DNA from 3 places in the Pantoea sp. ABR1s genome. Region 3 is predicted to be linked to each of the others. Evidence: predicted binding sites of a transcription regulator. Region 3 holds the regulator's gene; each other region holds the start of a gene.

Region 1 (5,449 bases), 190 kb from region 3:
ATGAGAGTCTGACTGGTCCATCGCCGCTTTCCACGCTGACACTGCAGCGCGGCGCGTCACGTGGCCTCAGTGAACAACTGCGCCAGCTGATCGAACAGGCGATTGGTGAAGGACGTTTACAACCTGGCGCACGTCTGCCTTCCTGCCGCGATCTGGCCGCTCAGCTCGGCGTGGCGCGTGGCACCGTTCGCGCCAGTTATGACATGCTGGTTGATGGTCAGTTTCTGCAGGCCAGAGGCGCAGCGGGTACCTTCGTCAGCCCATTACCGCCGTTAAAACCGGTCAATGCCGAGGCTGAACGCCAGCTGCTGGAGGGTGCAGAGGAGTATGAAGCGCCACCGCTGACCTTCCAGATGGGCATTCCTGCCAGCGATGCATTCCCGGCCAAAGTCTGGCTGCGCATTCTGCAGCGTCAGACGCGCCTGCAGGTCAGCAGACCGGCCAGCTATCCCGATCCCCGCGGCAGCTTAGCGTTGCGGCAGGCGCTGGTGGCCTACCTGGCGGTGGCACGCGGCCTGCGCTGTCAGGCGGACCAGATTATTATTACCAGCGGCTATGCTGGCGCAATGGGACTGATTGGGCTGGCGATGAATTTTCAGGGTAAAAAAGCATGGCTGGAAGATCCCGGATTCTGGGTGGCGCGTCGCGCGGTTGAAGCGCTGCGCGTCACGCCGGTTGCCGTGCCGGTTGATGCCGAAGGGTTGCAGGTTGAGGCCGGGATTGCTCGCGCGCCGGATGCCGCTTTTGCGCTGGTCACACCGGGACAGCAGGCGCCGCTTGGCATGACGATGAGCCTGGCACGCCGGCATGCCCTGCTTAACTGGGCCAGCCGCGCGCAGCGCTGGATTATCGAAGATGACTATCTCGGCGAGCTTCAGCCCGGCAATCGCGCCGCGCCGGCACTGGCCGCGCTCGACAGCCAGGGGCGGGTGTTGCACATCGGCACGTTCAGCAAGACGCTAACGCCGCAACTGCGGCTCGGTTTTATGGTGGTGCCACCCGCGCTGACGGCCCGGTTCGGCGAGGTCTGCGCGTTGCTTTCGCCTGCCTCCTCCGGATTGCTGCATAATGCGGTGGCGGAATTTCTGCGGGATGGCCACTTTATGCGGCATCTGCGGCGCATGAAGCGCGTCTATCATGAGCGGCTGGAGCAGATGATCGCGGCGCTGCATCCTCACTTTCCTGACCTGCAACGCGCCGGGCTGGCGGTGATTGTCCGTTTACCCGCCGGTTCACCGGATCAGGTGATTGCGCAGCAGGCGGTGGAGTGGGGCATGGCACCGTCGCCGCTGTCGATCTGGTATCAGCAGGCGGATCAGCGCGGTGCGGGCCTGTTACTGGGGACGGCCCATCTGCCACGTGAAGGTTATGCGCGCAGTGCCGAACGGCTAAAGGCGCTGGTCGATGCGTATCCTGCTGTCAGCCTCTGAACCAGCGACGCCAGACAAAACGGATAACAAAAAACTCCAGTGCGCCCAGCAGCAAAAACCAGACGCAAAACACCACCGTGTAGAGCTGATTCAGGTCCTGCAAATGGAACATCTGCAACAGATGCTGCGCCACCGTCACGCTAAAGGCGGGCGCGGGCAGCAGCAGCGCCGAGAGAAAGCCCAGCAATAAAATGCCACCAGGCACGATCAACGTTTCAAAAGGGTTATTCATAACCGGTATCCCATATTTATCAGCCCGGCATTTTCCGGTAAACGGCGACACGGTTCAATGGTGGCGCGCTGCTTCGTGCGCATCCGGCATGCTACATGGCCAGACGAATGGTCAGAAAATGCTTTGCTACCATCGACTTAGCGCGATTCATAGCGGATGATAAGAGTTATAGCCTTTGCTATACTTAAATCCCTGATTTTACTGTCTTTTTATCTTTGGGTTTGCATGGTAGACTGCGCCCACTTTTTCATAACTGAACACTTTGTGTGGTGAATTCAGCGTGAATTGCCGCTTTTTCGCCCCAGGTGAATAAATCATGACCTTTATTGCCACTTTAATTCTTGCGCTGGGCATGTCGATGGACGCGTTTGCTGCTGCTCTGGGCAAAGGTGCCACATTGCATCGTCCCGGTTTTAAAGAAGCGCTGCGTACCGGTCTGATTTTCGGCTCAATTGAAGCGCTGACGCCGCTGATTGGCTGGGCGCTTGGCCTGGCCGCCAGCCGTTACATCATGGCGTGGGATCACTGGGTTGCCTTCATCCTGCTGGCGTTTCTGGGTGGCCGTATGATGATGGAAGGCTTCCGTCAGACTGCCGTCGCAGAACCCTGTGAAGCCCCGCAAAGCCATGGCTTTATGGTACTGGCGACCACCGCGGTAGCGACCAGCCTGGATGCGCTGGCTGTTGGTGTGGGTCTGGCTTTCCTGCAGGTGAACATCATTACTACCGCGCTGACCATTGGTGCAGCCACTACGGTGATGGCGACGACTGGCGTATTAGTCGGGCGCTTTATTGGTCCGATCCTGGGAAAATGGGCGGAAGTGCTGGGTGGAGTAGTGCTGATTGCCGTCGGCTCCACCATTCTGTTGCAGCATCTCGGCTACACCGCGTAAGGCTTTTGCACATAAAACCGCCATTTTTGTGATCTGGTTCAAATTTATTTGCTGTTAAAACGCACAGGAGCTATACTTTTTCGGTATATGTTCAACTAAATTTGAATCAGGTGTTCCATGAAACGTATTTTTAAACACGTGTTCCGCGCTTACGTTGAGACGTTCAAACACGTACCGCCGGGTGCCATGTACTAAGCACCCCGCAAGAAACCCTCGATAATCGCGGTCAGGGATCGACCTGTGATTATCACCTTTTCTGCTTTTTCTGCCTTTGCTTCTGCTGATTTAAACCCGCGTTTTTGCACTTCGGGTGCATCCTGTTTGTTGCTACTCCTCTCCTTCTGATTTTCCCGTTATGCGTCACTTTGAGCCAGAAAAGACGTTGCTGCAGTGGTCTAATCTGCCCGGGAGATTTCCGGATGCCAGACAAAATGGCGGCATACCTTAAACAGGAAACAAGCACTTTTAATGGGTCATGGGATTGCCTGTGCCGAAACAAAGATTCACGGTTAACCCTGATGATTCTTCCTGAATATTTCAGTAAACCATTCGATAAAGACCCGGACCTTAGGCGGAAGATAGCGTCGGTCAGGGTAGAGTATAGAAACCGGTTTCGTCACAGTCGCATAACCCGATAATACTTCCTTCAGCTGGCCTGTTTCGAGGCAGGGCTTTAATGCCGTATATAATGCGTGAAGCATGCCGAGGCCCGCCACGCCACATGAAAGAAGGACGTCAGAATTGTTAACTCGTATGCTGCTTCCCGGATGCCGTGAAACAATTTCGCCATTCATGACAAATTTCCATTCCTGGATGTCCCGACTGTGTTCATTAAAAAAATAAATGGCTTTATGATCTTTAAGGTCATCAGGCGTTAAAGGGGTGCCATATTTATCCAGATAAGAGGGTGCTGCACAGGTGACCATCTGCAGGCTGCCCATTCTGCGCGAAATAAAATTCGAATCAGCAAGCTCACCGAGACGAATAACACAGTCCACACCTTCTGTAATTAAATGGGTCAGGCGATCTGAAGCGGTTAAGACTATTTCAATTTCAGGATATAAAGCCTGAAACTCGCTTAATTGTGGGATCAGGATACTGTGCGCCAGCGCCAGTGGAACATCAATGCGCAGCTGGCCACGAGGTCGCTGATTTGAAGAGTAAGAAGCCATTATATCGCTGGCATCACTCAGCAGCGTTTTAGCCCGCTGATAAATTTCCTCCCCTTCAACGGTCACACTCAGACTGCGCGTGGTGCGGTGCAATAGCTTAACGCCAAGCTTGTCTTCCAGTTGTTGTACGGACTTACTGACCGCAGGGCGATGCAGCTGTAAGGCGTCAGCGGCCCGGGTGAAACTACGGAATTCAACGACGTGAACAAAAATATCCATCAATTCCAGCATGTTCGAGCGCATCATTTAACTCCGCAAAAAATATTCCTGCCGAAATAGTGTATTGCGGATTATATCTTATTCCGATTGTTTCTCCTGCAGTAACACTGAAGTCCTTTTTCGTGGCTTTTTACGCCTGCCTGCTTTTTTTATCATCACCCTATTGGATGCATACACATGGGAAATGACAAAATGAAAGCATGGTTACTGAAAGATTTTGGACTTGAAAACTTAAAGCTTGAAGAGGTGGAAACGCCTGTACCCGGTCCGGGTGAACTTCTGGTTAAAGTTGGCGCGGTGTCTCTGAACTTCAGGGATAAGGCAATAGTAGAGGGCTTTTATGAGCCTCATCTGGTTCCAAAGCCACTGATTCCTGTCTCTGATGCCACAGGTACCGTTGTTGCCACGGGGCAGGGTGTGTCCCGTTTTAGCACGGGTGATCGCGTTAACTCGCATCTCTATTCACGCTGGTTAGAGGGTGAACCTGCGGCCGATGAGCCAGCATGGTGTATTGGAATGCCGTTACCCGGCGGGCTGGCTGAGTACATGATCATTCATGAGGACAGCGCAGTTAAAGCGCCTGACAGCATGACCGATGAAGAAGCTTCTACACTTCCCATCGCTGCGCTTACGGCATGGTACTCGCTAATGGATATCGGCAATCTGCAGCCCGGTCAGACCGTGCTCGTACAGGGAACCGGTGGCGTATCGGTCTTCGCTGCTCAGATAGCGCATGCCTATGGTGCACGCGTCATTGCCACCTCCAGTAACGATGCAAACCTTGAGCGCATTACATCACTGGGAGCAGATGAAGGGATTAACTATAAAAAATACCCTGAGTGGGAAAGAAAAGTGCTTGAAATGACTGATGGTAAAGGCGCTGACGTAACGATAGATGTCGCCGGGGGCAATGGCATCAATCAGTCAATTGCTGCGACAAAAGTTGCCGGTACGATTGCTCAGGTAGGATTTCTGACCGGCCAGACAGCACAACTTGATTTGATGCCGTTAATTTTCCGTCAGACAACAATCCGGGGCATTGCGGTTGCACCACGCTCCTCATTTGATCGGATGAATCCGTTCCTCAATAAACATAATATCAAACCCGTCATTGAACAGGTTTACAGCTTTAATGAGGCGGTTGAAGCCTTCCGGCACCTCTCCCGTGGTGCATTTGGCAAAATCGTCATTAGAATTAGTGACTGATAACGACTTTTTATTCCTCAATTCTGGCAGTTTTTACTGACTGCCAGATACTTTTTAATCCCACTCTCACCGCGTTAAACCCCTTCTCAAAGCGTGCTTATATTCCTTCTGCACATCGTCAAAAGGGCCGCTTTCTGTATAACCGCGACCGGTGGCGCTAAACGCTTATCGTCTGCTGTTATCCCCATCAACCAGAGCGCGACTTGCCGTTCAATAGAATCTGTAGCCCCTGGAATGAAGCTGAATGCCCGCCAAAAACGTTCTGCTAAACGCAAACTCAGTGAGCTATCCGGTGGCG
Region 2 (5,449 bases), 290 kb from region 3:
CAGACCCGGAACCGCTTTTTGAGGTTCGCACAGTGGGTATACGCATTCCTGTCACGCTCGGCGCCATTGAACCTCTGGCCCTGACTCCGTTTAAATCTCAGAAAATTGCGCTGGTTTGTGAAGGCGGCGGTCAACGCGGCATTTTCACCGCAGGCGTGTTAGATGAATTTCAGCGTGCCCGATTCAACCCCTTTCAGCTGATGCTCGGCACCTCTGCCGGTGCACAAAATCTTTCTGCCTTTGTCTGTGGTCAGGCCGGCTATGCCCGACGTGTGATTACCCGCTATACCACCAGTAAACTCTTTTTTGATCCGCTGCGCTTTGTGCGTGGTGGCAATCTGATCGACCTCGACTGGCTGATAGATATTACCCGCAGTGAATTTCCGCTGGCGATGAGCAGCGCGGAGCAGCTGTTCTCCAGCGGCCGCGAGTTTTATATGTGCGCCTGCCGCAGTGACGACTACACGCCCGGCTACTTCAACCCGACCGCCGATAACTGGCTGGATCTGATCAAAGCCTCCAGTGCCATTCCCGGTTTTTACCGGCTGGGGGTCAGTCTGGAAGGGATCAGCTATCTCGATGGCGGCATCAGCGATGCGATTCCGGTGCGTGAAGCCGCCCGCCGTGGCGCTGATACCATTGTGGTGATCCGCACCGTGCCGTCGCAGATGTTCTATACCCCGAAATGGTTTAAGCGGATGGAACGCTGGCTCAGCACCGGCGCACTGCAGCCGATGATTAACGTGCTGAATAAGCATGAACAGAGCTATCGGGAAATTCAGCAGTTCATTGAGAATCCGCCCGATGATTTGCGCATTATCGAAATCTTTCCGCCGCATGCGCTGGCCAGCAGTGCGCTGGGGAGCCGCATCGCTTCACTGAATCAGGATTATCATCTGGGACGGCGTTGTGGTCGCTATTTCCTCGCCACGCTGGGCCAGTGGCTGAGCGATGCGGAACCGATGACCACGGCGCGTATCGTTACGCCGCCTGCTCCGGTAGCCAATGCACCCGATACCCGCCTCATCATCACACCGCCGCTGGCGGATAATGATGCTGATTACGACAAAGGATCGCTGGCATGAAGTTTATCGATACGCACTGCCACTTCGATTTCCCGCCGTTTGAAGGGGATATCTCTGGCAGCCTGGCACGTGCTGCAGAAGCTGGCGTGGAAAAGATTATCGTTCCGGCAATCGATGCCAGCCGCTTTGAGCGGGTCTGCGCGTTAGCCGCGGCGCAACAGGCGCTCTATGCCGCGCTGGGCCTGCATCCGATCGTTATCGAAAATCATCAGGAGGCCCATCTCGACCAGCTGGAAACCTTACTGCAACAGCGGCCGCGTAAGCTGGTGGCGATCGGCGAGATCGGGCTGGATCTCTATCGCGACGATCCGCAGTTTGATAAGCAGCAACGCTTTCTTGAGGCGCAGCTTAAGCTGGCGAAAGCGTATCAGCTGCCGGTGATCCTGCATTCGCGCCGCACTCATGACAAGCTGGCGCAGATTCTGCGTCGTTACGATCTGCCGCGCCGTGGCGTGGTGCATGGTTTCGCGGGCAGCCTGCAGCAGGCGCAGGCCTTTATTAAGCTGGGTTATGCGATTGGCATCGGCGGGACCATTACCTATGAACGCGCCAGCAAAACCCGCCAGACTGTGGCGCAGCTGCCGCTCTCTTCGCTGCTGCTGGAAACCGATGCACCCGATATGCCGCTGCAGGGCTTTCAGGGCCAGCCTAATCGTCCGGAGCGGGCGCGTCAGGTGTGGGAGGTGCTCTGCAGCCTGCGAGAAGAGTCACCGGAGGAGATTGCTGATGCGCTGTGGCACAACAGTCAGAAGCTATTTCAGCTCGATCCCGCTTTCCCGGCGCTGCGCAACTGACCGCCCGTGTCTCACCCGACCTGCAGCCTTCGCGCTTAAATGTGATAATAGTAACATTACACCCGCTGGCGTATAATGACCATCAGGTACCGCTATCTGTAACTTTAGTCACAGTAAACGTGGCAATGTTGCACTAATTTCTTATTTCTATGTGACTCCTGGCACATATCAGGCCGCACCAGAGTGTTATTATTATAACATTCCGCCGGCGAGCCGGTGGGTTGCACCCCGATCCTTTGGAGAGCCTCATGACCGATATCAAAGACCTTGCCCTGCGCGCCCTGAAACTGATGGATTTAACCACCCTGAATGACGACGACACCGACGCAAAAGTGATCGCCCTGTGTCATCAGGCCAAATCCCCGGCAGGCAACACCGCCGCAATCTGTATCTATCCGCGTTTTATTCCGATTGCCCGTAAAACGCTGCGCGAGCAGGGAACTCCGGAGATCCGCATCGCCACGGTGACTAACTTCCCGCACGGCAATGACGACATTGATATTGCGCTGGCAGAAACCCGCGCCGCTATCGCCTACGGTGCCGATGAAGTGGATGTGGTGTTCCCGTATCGTGCGCTGATCGCCGGTAACAGTCAGGTCGGTTTCGATCTGGTGAAAGCCTGTAAAACCGCCTGTGCCGAAGCAGATGTGCTGCTGAAAGTGATCATCGAAACCGGTGAACTGAAGCAGGAAGCGCTGATCCGTCAGGCCTCTGAGATTGCCATTGATGCCGGTGCCGATTTCATCAAAACCTCTACCGGTAAAGTGCCGGTTAACGCCACGCCTGAAGTGGCGCAGATCATGATGAACGTGATCCGTGATAAAGGCGTCAGCCAGCAGGTTGGCTTTAAGCCCGCTGGTGGCGTGCGCACCGCTGAAGATGCCGCTATCTATCTGAAAATGGCGGAAGAGACGCTGGGTGCCGACTGGGCCGATGCGCGTCATTTCCGCTTTGGTGCTTCAAGCCTGCTGGCGAGCCTGCTCAACACCCTGGGCCATGACAGCGACACCAGCAAAGCGGGTTACTGATCCTTCAGGCGGTCGCTGACCGCCTGTTCCCCATCCTGATTTCCCTGAACCAGGGGGTTACCTTGTTCCTGCCACAAGAAATAATTCGCAAAAAACGTGACGGCCATGCGCTGACTGAAGAGGAGATTCGCTTCTTCATCAATGGCGTGCGTGATAACACCGTTTCGGAAGGTCAGATTGCCGCGCTGGCGATGACCATCTATTTCCACGACATGACGCTGCCTGAGCGGGTCGCGCTGACTATGGCGATGCGTGATTCCGGTACGGTACTGAACTGGAAATCACTTAATCTCAATGGCCCGGTGGTGGATAAGCACTCGACCGGCGGCGTCGGCGATGTGACGTCGCTGATGTTAGGGCCGATGGTCGCGGCCTGCGGCGGATATGTTCCGATGATCTCGGGTCGTGGCCTTGGCCATACCGGCGGCACGCTGGATAAACTGGAAGCGATTCCGGGCTTCGATATCTTCCCGAGCGATGATCGCTTCCGCGAGATCATCAAGCAGGTGGGTGTGGCGATTATCGGCCAGACCAGCTCGCTGGCACCGGCGGATAAGCGTTTCTACGCCACGCGTGACATCACCGCCACCGTCGATTCGATCCCGCTGATTACCGCCTCGATTCTGGCGAAGAAGCTGGCAGAAGGGCTGGATGCACTGGTGATGGATGTCAAAGTGGGTTCCGGTGCGTTTATGCCAACCTATGAGGCGTCAGAAAGTCTGGCGCAGTCAATTGTTGGCGTCGCTAATGGCGCAGGCTGCCAGACCACCGCACTGCTGACGGATATGAACCAGGTTCTCGCCTCCTCAGCCGGTAACGCGCTGGAAGTGCGTGAAGCGGTTCGCTTCCTGACGGGCGAAGAGCGGAATCCGCGCCTGCTGGAAGTGACGCTGGCGCTCTGCAGCGAAATGCTGGTCTCCGGCAAACTGGCCGCCAGCGACACCGAAGCGCGTCAGAAGCTGATGACGGTGCTGGATAACGGCAAAGCAGCCGAGGTATTTGGTCGTATGGTCGCTGCCCAGCAGGGACCTGCCGATTTTGTTGAACGCTACGACGCTTATCTGCCGCAGGCGATGCTGAGCAAGCCGGTGTATGCCGACCAGCCAGGCATCGTCAGCAGCATGGATACCCGTGCGCTGGGTCTGGCGGTGGTGGCAATGGGCGGCGGACGTCAGCGTGCCAGCGACAGCATTGATTACAGCGTCGGCTTAAGCGACATGATCACCCTGGGCGAACGTGCCGATGCGCAGCGTCCACTGGCGATCATTCACGCCAGCAGCGAAGACAAATGGCAGCAGGCCGCCGCGGCGGTCAAAGCCGCGCTGGTGCTCGGTGATTCCGCCCCGGCTGAGACGCCGGTTGTCTATCGCCGTGTGAGCGATATCAGCTAACTGACCGGTAACCGGTGCCAGCTGCGATGCATTCGGGTATACTGATCTGATCGCTTTTTTTTGACTTGTCACGCGCCAATGCGCAGGAGACTTGCATGAAACGTGCTTTTATTATGGTTCTCGATTCCTTTGGAATTGGCTCCAGTAAAGATGCCGATAAATTCGGCGACGCAGGTTCGGATACTTTAGGTCACATCGCCGAAGCCTGTTTCAGGGGTGAAGCAGACAAGGGACGTAAAGGCCCGTTGCATCTGCCTAATCTTACCGCGCTGGGTCTGGGCAAAGCCGCAGAGCTGTCGACCGGCCGCTTCCCGGCAGGTCTGGATCCTGAGGCGAAAATCACCGGCGCGTACGCTTACGCCAGCGAGCTTTCGTCAGGTAAAGATACGCCGTCAGGCCACTGGGAGATCGCCGGTGTGCCGGTGCTGTTTGACTGGGGCTACTTCAGCGACAAAGAGAACAGCTTCCCACAGGAGTTGCTGGACAAACTGGTTGAGCGTGCAGATCTGCCGGGCTATCTCGGGAACTGCCACTCTTCAGGTACGGTGATCCTCGACCAACTGGGCGAAGAGCACATGAAAACCGGCAAGCCGATTTTCTATACCTCTGCGGACTCGGTGTTCCAGATCGCCTGTCACGAAGAGACCTTTGGTCTGGATCGACTCTATGCGCTGTGCGAAATCGCCCGTGAAGAGCTGACCGAAGGTGGCTACAACATTGGCCGGGTTATCGCCCGTCCGTTTGTGGGCGACAAAGCGGGTCAGTTCGAGCGCACCGGCAATCGTCACGACCTGGCAGTTGAGCCACCATCCGCCACCATGCTGAAAAAGCTGGTGGATGAGAAGGGCGGTCACGTGATCTCCGTGGGTAAAATCGCCGATATCTATGCTGAGCAGGGCATTACCAAAAAGGTCAAAGCGACCGGTCTGGATGCGCTGTTTGACGCCACGATTCAGGAGATGAAAACTGCGCCGGATCAGGCGATTGTTTTCACTAACTTCGTTGATTTCGACTCAACCTGGGGACATCGTCGTGATGTTGCCGGTTATGCGGGCGGGCTGGAGCTGTTTGACCGTCGTCTGCCTGAGCTGATGGAGTTAGTCGGAGAAGATGACATTCTGATCCTGACCGCTGACCACGGCTGTGACCCG
Region 3 (5,449 bases):
ACGTCATCCCATTATCGCGGTGACTGGTTCCAGCGGCGCAGGGACCACCACCACCAGCGTGGCGTTTCGCAAAATCTTTCAGCAGCTCGATCTTCATGCGGCGGAGCTGGAAGGTGACAGTTTTCACCGCTTTACCCGCCCTGAAATGGATATGGCGATTCGTAAGGCGCGCGATTTAGGACGTCATGTCAGCTACTTCGGCCCGGAAGCCAATGACTTTGGCCTGCTGGAGCAGAGCTTTAAAGAGTATGGTCAGAGCGGACAGGGCCAGTCGCGTAAATATCTGCATACCTATGATGAAGCAGTGCCGTGGAATCAGGTGCCCGGCACCTTTACGCCGTGGCAACCGCTGCCGCAGAACACCGATATTCTCTTCTACGAAGGGCTGCACGGCGGCGTGGTAACGGCGCAGCACAACGTAGCAGAACAGGTTGATCTGCTGGTTGGCGTGGTGCCGATTGTGAACCTGGAGTGGATTCAGAAGCTGGTGCGCGACACTGGCGAGCGCGGCCATTCACGTGAAGCGGTCATGGATTCGGTGGTGCGCTCGATGGAAGATTACATCAACTTCATCACACCACAGTTCTCACGCACTCACCTCAACTTTCAGCGCGTCCCGACGGTCGATACCTCAAACCCGTTCGCTGCCCGCGCTATTCCGTCACTGGATGAGAGCTTTGTGGTGATCCACTTCCAGGCGCTGGAAGATATCGACCTCCCCTACCTGCTGGCGATGCTGCAGGGCTCGTTTATCTCGCACATCAATACGCTGGTGGTGCCTGGCGGCAAAATGGGTCTGGCGATGGAGTTGATCATGGGTCCGCTGGTGAAGCGGCTGATGGAAGGCAAACGAATAGAGTAAGAGGCCAAAAGAGCCTTTCCAGACTAATGCCAATGCAGGATGAATCTGACAGCAGCGAAAAAGCTTAACACGCAGGGTACCGGGTCAGAAGAGGAAAGCGTCCCGCGCCAGGGACGGCGCGGGCCGAGCGGCCATGGATGGCGGTTTTGCGTCTTTCCGATCTGACCCGGTTCCCAGCGCAGGCACAGTCTGACAGCAGAGCACGACAGATTTTGCCCGCGACCTTAAAAGATCCCTGCTGGTACTAAAGTTCGATCACTTCATAGCTATGGGTAATGTTGACGCCTTTACCCAGCATGATGGCCACAGAGCAATATTTTTCAGCAGAAAGATCAACAGCGCGTGAGACCGCTTTATCCTGGAGGGCTTTGCCACTCACGATAAAATGCAGGTTGATGTGCGTAAAGATTCGCGGCGCCTCTTCACGACGTTCTGAGGTCAGTTTTACTTCACAATCAGCCACATCGTTTCGGCCTTTTTGCAGAATTGATACCACGTCAATCGCGCTGCATCCGCCCGCCGCCATCAGCACCATCTCCATTGGGCTGGGCGCTTTATCACCCGAATTTCCATCCATCAGTATCTGATGGCCGGATGAGGATTCTCCGAGGAATGTCAGCCCTTCTACCCATTTCACTCTTGCCTGCATGATTTTTGCTCCGGAATACGCTGTTTTGTCGCCAGAGTACGCTTTCGCCTGGTAAACAGCAATCCAGAGAAATCCGCCCGTAGCTGAAGCGAGACAACAGAAGACAGTCGGCAAAAGCTGTGCTACAAACAGTGCTGAAAATATTTTTCGTCACCCGATGACGAAGCCGGGAAGGATGATGCGCACTGCGCCTGATGCGGCCCGAATAATTTCCTGAAATGGAAACGCTTGAAGCTTTCACCGCCTGACAGGGAAAACTGCCCCCTGTATTTTGGGCACGATTACAACAGAGGATAATAGCGAATGGTTCTCGGCAAACCGCAAACAGACCCTACACTCGAATGGTTCCTGTCCCATTGCCATATTCACAAGTATCCATCCAAAAGTACGCTGATTCACCAAGGTGAAAAAGCAGAAACGCTTTACTACATCGTGAAAGGTTCCGTTGCGGTTCTGATTAAAGATGAAGAAGGCAAAGAGATGATTCTTTCCTACCTGAATCAGGGCGATTTTATTGGTGAACTTGGCCTGTTCGAAGAAGGCCAGGAGCGCAGCGCCTGGGTACGTGCGAAAAGCGCGTGCGAAGTGGCGGAGATTTCTTACAAGAAATTCCGTCAGCTGATCCAGGTTAACCCTGACATCCTGATGCGACTCTCATCGCAGATGGCGCGTCGCCTGCAGGTGACGTCTGAAAAAGTGGGTAACCTCGCTTTCCTCGACGTAACCGGACGCATTGCACAGACCCTGCTCAACCTGGCGAAGCAGCCAGATGCCATGACGCATCCCGACGGCATGCAAATTAAAATCACTCGTCAGGAAATTGGCCAGATTGTTGGTTGTTCACGTGAAACCGTGGGCCGTATTTTGAAGATGCTGGAAGATCAGAACCTGATCTCCGCACACGGCAAAACCATCGTCGTTTACGGCACCCGCTAATTCCTGTCACCCACGGCGTGATGGCAACATCACGCCGTTATTGTTTGTGTTGGGCCGATGTGGCGTCGAATTATTTACCATCCTGAAGTTAACTACGCCTTGCGGCAAACGCTGGTGCTCTGTCTGCCGGTGGCGCTGGGCTGGTTGGCTGGCGACCTGCAAAAAGGTCTGCTGTTCTCATTAGTGCCCGCCTGCTGCAACATCGCCGGTCTGGATACCCCGCATAAACGCTTCTTCAAACGCCTGATTGTTGGCGGCAGCCTGTTTGCCCTCGGCAGCTTTCTGATGCAGTGGCTCACCCTGCATGCTATTCCGCTGCCGCTGATTCTGTTTGCCATGCCCTTATTGCTCGGCGTTACCGGGGAGATCAGCCCGCTGCATGGTCGTCTGCTGCCCGGCACCCTGATTGCCGCCATCTTTACCCTGAGCCTGATTGGCCGCATGCCAATCTATGTTCCCCCGCTGCTCTATATCGGCGGCACGCTATGGTACGGGCTCTTTAACTGGTTCTGGTTCTGGCTGTGGAAAGAGCAGCCAATGCGCGAAAGCCTGAGCCTGATCTATCGCGAGCTGGCTAACTACTGCGACGCAAAATATACCCTGCTGACGCAGCTGACCGATCCGGAAAAGGCGCTGCCGCCGCTGCTGGCTCGTCAGCAGAAAGTGGTCGATCTGATTAACACCTGTTATCAGCAGATGCATATGCTGTCGGCAAGCCGCGATCACAGCCATAAACGGCTGACGCGCGCCTTTCAGGTGGCGCTGGATCTGCAGGAACATATCTCGGTCAGCCTGCATCGGCCGGAAGAGGTGCAGAAGCTGGTCGAACAGAGCCACGCCGAAGCGGTGATCCGCTGGAATGCCAAAACCATCTCGGCCCGGTTGCGGGTGCTGGCGGATAACATTCTCTATCACCAGCTACCCGATCGCTTTGCGATGGATAAACAGCTCGGCGCGCTGGAGAAAATCGCCCATCAGCATCCCGACAATCCGGTGGGTAACTTCTGCCTTTACCACTTCAACCGCATCGCGCGGGTCCTGCGCACCCAGAAACCCCTTTATCAGCGCGATCTGATGGCTGACCGCCAGCGCCGTCTGCCGCTGTTACCGGCGCTGCGCAGTTATCTCTCGTTTCGCTCATCGGCCCTGCGCACTGCCGGCCGCTTTGCGGTGATGCTGATGCTGGGCAGCGCGCTGGCGCTGTTCTTCAACATCCCCAAACCCTACTGGATCCTGATGACCATCATGTTCGTCAGCCAGAACGGCTACAGCGCTACCCGTGTCCGCATTCAGCACCGGGCGCTGGGCACTTTTGCCGGTCTGGTGATCGCGGCCGCCACGCTGCGCATGGCGGTGCCGGAGTCGCTGGTGCTGCTGATCATGCTGGCAATTACTTTTATCAGCTATCGCTTTACCCGCCAGTTCTATGGCTGGTCGATGATTGGCTTTACGGTCACGGCGGTTTACTCGCTGCAATTGCTGTCGCTGAATGGCGCGCAGTTTCTGCTGCCGCGACTCATGGATACGCTGATGGGTTGTCTGATCGCCTTTGGCGGGATGCTGTGGCTGTGGCCGCAGTGGCAGAGCGGCTTACTGCGGCAGAACGCCCATGACGCACTGGAAACCTATCAGGATGCGCTGCGGCTGTTGCTGGGTGACGAACAGTCACCAGAGAAACTGGCTTATCAGCGCGTGAAGGTCAATCAGGCACACAATGCGCTGTTTAACTCACTGAATCAGGCGATGCAGGAACCCGCGTTCAACTCCCGCTATCTGAGTGATATGCGGCTCTGGGTCACGCACAGTCAGTTTATCGTCGAGCATATCAACGCCATGACGATTCTGGCGCGGGAGCACACCATGCTCACTGCCTCGCTGGCTGAGCGTTACCTGCAATCCTGTGAAATCGCGCTGCAGCGGTGTCAGCAGCGGCTGGAATATGATGGTGAAAGCTCACAGGTTAACCTGCTGGATGAGCTGGAGAACATCAGTGAGGGACCGATCACGGTGGTGGAGCAGCATGTGCGGCGCATTCTCGATCATCTGAGCGTGATGTACACCATTTCATCGCTGGCGTGGAACCAGCGGCCGCAACATGGCCGCTGGCTGATCAGACGCTTACGTAAAAACTAAGCTAGCCGTTGAGCACGTTGCCGACGGCCGTGGCGAAGCGGCTCATGCCCTCTTCGATGTCGGCAGGCTCAATGATCAGTGACGGGGCAAAACGCATCACGTCAGTGCCGGCAACCAGCACCATCACGCCTTCTGCGGCCGCGGCATTCAGGATGTCGCGTGCTTTACCGGCATGCTGCGGTTTCAGCGCCGCGCCAATCAGCAGACCCTTGCCGCGAATATCGCTGAAGAGATCATACTTCGCATCGATGGCCTGCAGCGCCGTGACAAAGTGCTGACGACGTGTCTCAACGCCTGCCAGCACCTCCGGCGTATTGATAATATCGAGCGCAGTTTCGGCGATGGCGCAGGCGAGTGGATTGCCGCCATAGGTGGTGCCATGCACGCCCGGCGCCATGGTCGAGGCGATCTCGTTAGTGGTCAGCATGGCGCTGACCGGGAAACCGCCGCCCAGCGCTTTGGCTGAGGTCAGAATATCGGGCTGGATGCCATAATGCTCATAGGCGAACAGCTTGCCGCTGCGCCCCATGCCGCTCTGCACTTCATCCAGCACCAGCAGCGCCTGATGCTGATCGCAAAGCTCACGCAGTCCCTGCATAAATTCCTGCGTTGCGGGCACGACGCCGCCCTCACCCTGAATCGGTTCAACCACAATGGCGCAGGTGTGATCGTCAATGACCGCTTTTACTGCGTTCAGATCATTGAACGGCACATGGACGATATCCGCCGGTTTAGGCCCGAACCCATCAGAATATTTTGGCTGTCCGCCGACCGTGACGGTAAACAGCGTCCGGCCATGAAAGGCGTTATGAAAGGCGATAATCTTACTTTTGAATGGGCTGTGACGTTTGCAGGCGTAGTAGCGCGCC

The links. The regulator CRP, encoded in region 3, controls carbon source genes, mostly activating them, when cyclic AMP is high. The targets are predictions, from matches to a motif close to ATGTGANNNNNNTCACAT.
Region 1: the regulator CRP is predicted to act here: its motif matches at 2,581-2,598, upstream of azuC (stress response protein AzuC).
Region 2: the regulator CRP is predicted to act here: its motif matches at 1,919-1,936, upstream of deoC (deoxyribose-phosphate aldolase).

What each region holds. Positions count from the first base shown of each region.
Region 1 covers NZ_CM173823.1:236,846-242,294, forward strand. The annotation lists gene pdxR (MocR-like pyridoxine biosynthesis transcription factor PdxR) at 1-1,430, shown strand, start outside; gene ACXKZD_RS01110 (DUF1158 domain-containing protein) at 1,420-1,662, opposite strand; gene mntP (manganese efflux pump MntP) at 1,979-2,554, shown strand; gene azuC (stress response protein AzuC) at 2,672-2,749, shown strand; gene ACXKZD_RS01125 (LysR family transcriptional regulator) at 3,064-3,969, opposite strand; gene ACXKZD_RS01130 (zinc-dependent alcohol dehydrogenase family protein) at 4,138-5,151, shown strand.
Region 2 covers NZ_CM173823.1:711,282-716,730, forward strand. The annotation lists gene ACXKZD_RS03400 (patatin-like phospholipase family protein) at 33-1,085, shown strand; gene ACXKZD_RS03405 (TatD family hydrolase) at 1,082-1,879, shown strand; gene deoC (deoxyribose-phosphate aldolase) at 2,128-2,907, shown strand; gene deoA (thymidine phosphorylase) at 2,970-4,298, shown strand; gene deoB (phosphopentomutase) at 4,394-5,449, shown strand, end outside.
Region 3 covers NZ_CM173823.1:422,446-427,894, reverse strand. The annotation lists gene ACXKZD_RS01975 (phosphoribulokinase) at 1-862, shown strand, start outside; gene ACXKZD_RS01970 (OsmC family protein) at 1,107-1,511, opposite strand; gene crp (cAMP-activated global transcriptional regulator CRP) at 1,815-2,447, shown strand; gene ACXKZD_RS01960 (YccS/YhfK family putative transporter) at 2,505-4,580, shown strand; gene argD (bifunctional acetylornithine/succinyldiaminopimelate transaminase) at 4,582-5,449, opposite strand, start outside.